Regions from separate parts of the Leucobacter sp. genome, predicted to be linked through region 1. Evidence: predicted binding sites of a transcription regulator. Region 1 holds the regulator's gene; the other holds the start of a gene.
What was found. Region 1 encodes HspR, which represses chaperone genes until heat shock. Its sites were predicted from a motif close to AAGTTGAGTCNNNNNGACTCAACTT; they were not measured.
Positions count from the first base shown of each region.

Region 2: a site for HspR is predicted at 1,051-1,075, ahead of ACWKZU_RS13315 (ATP-dependent Clp protease ATP-binding subunit). Genes of this name have one in related genera too.

Region 1 covers NZ_JAIVPF010000070.1:10,930-13,314, forward strand. Annotated here, with positions in the region: gene ACWKZU_RS14490 (class I SAM-dependent methyltransferase) at 1-902, opposite strand, end outside; gene ACWKZU_RS14495 (heat shock protein transcriptional repressor HspR) at 953-1,375, opposite strand; gene ACWKZU_RS14500 (DnaJ C-terminal domain-containing protein) at 1,518-2,385, opposite strand, start outside.
Region 2 covers NZ_JAIVPF010000064.1:79,174-81,558, forward strand. Annotated here, with positions in the region: gene ACWKZU_RS13305 (maleylpyruvate isomerase family mycothiol-dependent enzyme) at 1-244, shown strand, start outside; gene ACWKZU_RS13310 (TMEM175 family protein) at 369-1,028, shown strand; gene ACWKZU_RS13315 (ATP-dependent Clp protease ATP-binding subunit) at 1,169-2,385, shown strand, end outside.

The DNA of each region.
Region 1 (2,385 bases):
ACCGCCTCCAGCGCGTCCGCGCGGTGGATCTCGATCCGGTCGTCCACCCCCGCGGCCTGCGCCGTGAGCCGCGTCGCCGCCGCGGCCGCGGCCGACTGATCGGTGGCGACCACCGCCGCCTCCGGGCGCTCGAGCGCCGCCGAGACGGCGAGCACGCCGTTGCCGCAGCCGAGGTCCACGATCCGCCGCGCCTCGGGCGCCGCGTCCCCGAGCCCCGCGAGCAGCAGCCGGCTGCCGTGGTCGAGAGTCGCTCCCCCGAACGTCGCCCCGAAGGCGGCGACGCGGAACGGGAGCGCCGGGTCGGCGCCCCAGCGGGGGAACGGCGCCGGCCCCGGATCCCGCGGGCCGCGAGCGGAGAGCGCACGCGACTTGCGCCACCCGAGCCCCGCCGAGACCTCGGCGAAGGAGCGGCCGAGCACGTCGTTCATGGCGGGGGTCATGTGCTTCACCCGGCCGCCCGCGATGACCCGCACCTCGGGCGAGGCCCAGCGCGCGATCGACCAGGCGATCTCGTCGAGTGCATCGAGCCCGCGCGGCAGCTGCAGCAGCACCACCCGGGCGCCGTCGAGCAGCGAGGCGTCGAGCGGGTGCGAAGCGTAGGCGCCCGTCAGATGGAGGCGCTCGGCATTGCGAGCCAGCGCCCGCTCGCCGAGCAGCGGATCCTGGTGCGTGCGGATCCCACTCGACCCGAGCACCGCGGCCGCCCCGAGCGTGAGCGCGCCGTGCCGGTCGCCGATCACCACGAGCTCGCCGTGCCCGGCGGAGCGCACGTCGTCGGCGGCCGTCGTGAGGATCAGCTCGTCGGCGGCGTCGTGCGCCTGCAGTTCGGGCGCGTCGAAGTCGGGCTCCCGCGACAGCTCCGCGAACAGGGCGTGCAGTTCGGGGCTCTCGGAATCGCTCACCCCACCACGTTAGCGGCGCGGGGTCGGGATCCGCCCCGCTCCGCGCCGCGCTACGGCTTCCAGACGACGACCTCGGCGTTGCGGCGCACGCGCGTGCCGCGGCGCAGCGTGATCACCTCGCCGCCCGTGGAGCCCGCCGCGAAGACGCGCCGCTCGGGGCGCTGCAGCCGCTCCTCGGCGAGCGCGTGCTCGAGATCGCGCACACGGCCCTCGAGATCGCGCACACGATCCTCGAGCTGCAGCACTCGACGGATCCCCTCGAGGCTGAGCCCCTCCGCGGAGAGCCGGGCGACCTCGCGCAGCCGCGCGACGTCGTGCAGGGAGTAGCGGCGGGTGTTGCCGCGGGTGCGCTGCGGCGACACGAGCCCGATGCGGTCGTACTGCCGCAGCGTCTGCGGATGCATCTCGGCCAGCTCCGCCGCCGCCGCGATCGCGAAGACGGGCGTGTAGCGATCCATCTGGGGAGTCGCCATGAGATGTCCTTTCGTCTGGTTTCCCGCTGGGGGGTGGGATTCGATACTCCGGCTCGCCGCTTCGCGACCCGCTCAGCACGGCGCTCGCTCGATCGGAGGAAGGGGATCCGCTCGCTGGGCGAGCGGATCCCGCCGAACACCCCTAGCCGCGCGCCCGCGAGAGCAGATCCTCGCGCGGATTCTCCTGCGGTTCGACCTCGCGGAACGCCTCGAGCGCCTCGCGGGCCTGATCGGAGAGATGCGACGGCACCACGACCTGCACCTCGGCCAGCAGATCCCCGGTGCCCTTCGAGCTCTTCACCCCGCGGCCCTTGACGCGCAGCACCCGGCCGCTCGGCGTGCCGGGCTGCACCTTCAGCTTCACGGGCGAGCCGCCGAGGGTCGGCACCTCGACCGTGGCCCCCAGCGCCGCCTCGGAGAACGTCACCGGCAGCTTGAGGCGCAGGTTCTGGCCGTCGCGCTCGAATACCGGGTGCTTGCGCACGCTGATCGTGAGGATGATGTCGCCGGCCGGGCCGCCGCTCGGGCTCGGTTCGCCCTTGCCGCGCACCTTGATCTTCTGACCGTCGGCGACTCCCGCGGGGATCTTCACCTTCACCGGGCCGTTGGGCGCCTGCAGCGTCACGGTGTCGCCGCGCACGGCGGTCTCGAAGTCCAGCGTCGTCGACGCCTGGATATCGCGGCCCGGCTGAGGCCCGCGCGGAGCGCCGCCGCCGAACATGCCCCCGAAGATGTCCTCGAAGCCCTGGCCGCCGCCCTGCTGGTAGCTGAAGTGGGTTCCGCCGCGACCGCCGCCGAACATGCCCCCGAAGACGTCCTCGAAGCCCTGGGCTCCTCCGCCGCCGGCTGTGAAGCGGGCACCGCCCGCCCCCATGGCGCGGATCTGGTCGTACTCGGCGCGCTGCTCGGCGTCGGAGAGCACCGAGTAGGCCTCGCTGATCTCCTTGAACTTCGCCTCGGCGGCCGCGTCACCCGGGTTGGAGTCCGGGTGGTACTTGCGGGCGAGCTTG
Region 2 (2,385 bases), on a different contig from region 1:
GGCGACGCTGCTCGACCGCCTCATCGACGACGTCTTCGCGGCGTGGCACCGCCGCGGGGAGGCGGTGCCGGTCACCGTGACGAGCACCGATCGCGAGGGGGATCGCCGCGTGCGCTCGTGCGGTACGGGCGGCCCGGAGATCTCGGGGACCGCTGCCGCGATCGTCGGCTGGCTGGCGCGCGGCCGGACTCGCGGCCTGCGCTCCTCGACCGGAGAGCTGCCCGCGATCCCGCGCTGGTTCTGATCCGGAGCCGGCCCCGGTCCCGCGCCGCCCCCGGTCCGGGGGTCGCCGCTCGCTCCGAGCGGCGACCCCGCGAGGGAGGAAGCGGCCGTCGAAAACCGGCTCCGCGGCGATTACACTGAGGTCCATGGCAGCGGAGCCGGAGCCACGGGCCGTGATCGGCTACGCCGCAGAGCGCGTCAAGGCCTTCGCCGACGCCGTCGTCGCGATCGCCCTGACGCTGCTGATCCTCCCGCTCATGGAGAGCGTGAGCGAGGTCGCCGGGGCCGGCGACGACGCGTCCACGTGGCTGCTGGAGCACGGCGGGCAGCTGCTGAGCTTCCTGCTGAGCTTCGTGCTCATCGCCATGTTCTGGATCATGCACCACCGCCTCTTCTCGCGCGTCGAACGGGTCACGACGGGGCTCATCTGGCTGCTCGCCGCGTGGCTGCTCACGATCGTGTGGCTGCCGGTCGCCACCGCGGTCGCGGGCCGCATGGAGGACGAGGACGCCGCCGCGAAGAGCCTCTACATCGGCAGCCTGGTGCTCGTCTCGGTCATGTCGCTCGTGATCCGCCTCTATCTGCGGGCCCATCCCGCGCTGCACACCCTGGACCGCCGCGAGCTCGTCTCCGGGCTCGCGGACGACATCTCGCAGGTGCTGCTCTTCGCGCTCGCGCTCGTCGTGACGCTGCTGATCCCGGTCGTCGGCTACTACTCGTTGCTCGCGATGGCGCTCTCCGGTCCGGCGCAGAAGGTGATCAGGCGGATCCTCGGGGCAGACGGGACGAAAACGATGCGACCCTAGCGCGGTGCCGCGCTTCGCGATAAACTTGAGTCATCATCACTCAAGTTTGAGAATCGGGCCGGGGAGCGCGAGCATCACCCGGTCCGCAGGATCGGCGGAGGTCGCATCCGTGCACCGCCGGAAGCAGTCGGAGGAGGAACATGCAGGCAAATTGGACGCCCGCCCAGGGCGAGGGGGAGCAGCAGTCGGCGCTGGAGCAGTTCGGCGTCAATCTCACGGAGGTCGCCCGGTCGGGCAAGCTCGACCCGGTGATCGGGCGGGACAGCGAGATCCGCCGCGTGAGCCAGGTGCTCACCCGGCGCACGAAGAACAACCCGGTGCTGATCGGCGAGCCCGGCGTCGGCAAGACCGCCGTCGTCGAGGGGCTGGCCCAGCGCATCGTCGCGGGCGACGTCGCCGAGTCGCTGAAGGACAAGGAGCTCATATCGCTCGACATCTCCGCGCTCATCGCGGGCGCGAAGTACCGCGGCGAGTTCGAGGAGCGCATGAAGGCGGTGCTCCAGGAGATCAAGGACTCCGACGGGAAGATCATCACCTTCATCGACGAGCTGCACACCCTCATGGGAGCCGGCGGCGGCGAGTCGTCGGTCGCGGCTTCGCAGATGCTCAAGCCGATGCTGGCGCGCGGCGAGCTGCGGCTCATCGGCGCGACCACGCTCGACGAGTACCGCGAGTACATCGAGAAGGACGCGGCGCTCGAGCGGCGCTTCCAGCAGGTGTACGTGGGCGAGCCCTCGGTCGAGGACACCGTGGCGATCCTGCGCGGACTCAAGGAGCGCTACGAGGCGCACCACAAGGTGACGATCGCCGACTCGGCGCTCGTCGCCGCGGCGAGCCTGTCGAACCGCTACATCACCGCCCGCCAGCTGCCCGACAAGGCGATCGACCTGATCGACGAGGCGGCCTCGCGCCTGCGCATGGAGATCGACTCCGCGCCCGTCGAGATCGACGAGCTGCGCCGCGCGGTGGATCGCATGAAGCTCGAGGACCTCGCCCTGAAGAAGGAGAAGGACGCCGCCTCGAAGGAGCGCCGGGCGAAGCTGCAGGAGGACCTCGCCGCGAAGCAGGCCGAGCTCGACGTGCTCGAGGCCCGCTGGGAGAGGGAGCGCGCCTCCCTCAACCGCGTGGGCGAGCTGCGCGAGAAGCTCGATCAGCTGAACATGCAGGCGCAGGTCGCGCAGCGCGAGGGCAATCTCGAGAAGGCCTCGAAGCTGCTCTACGGCGAGATCCCGGTGATCCAGAAGCAGCTGGCCGACGCCGAGCAGGCCGAGCTCTCGGATGAGGTGGGCGGCGAGCCGCGCATGGTCAACGAGCAGGTGACCGACGAGGACATCGCGGGGGTGGTCGCGGCGTGGAC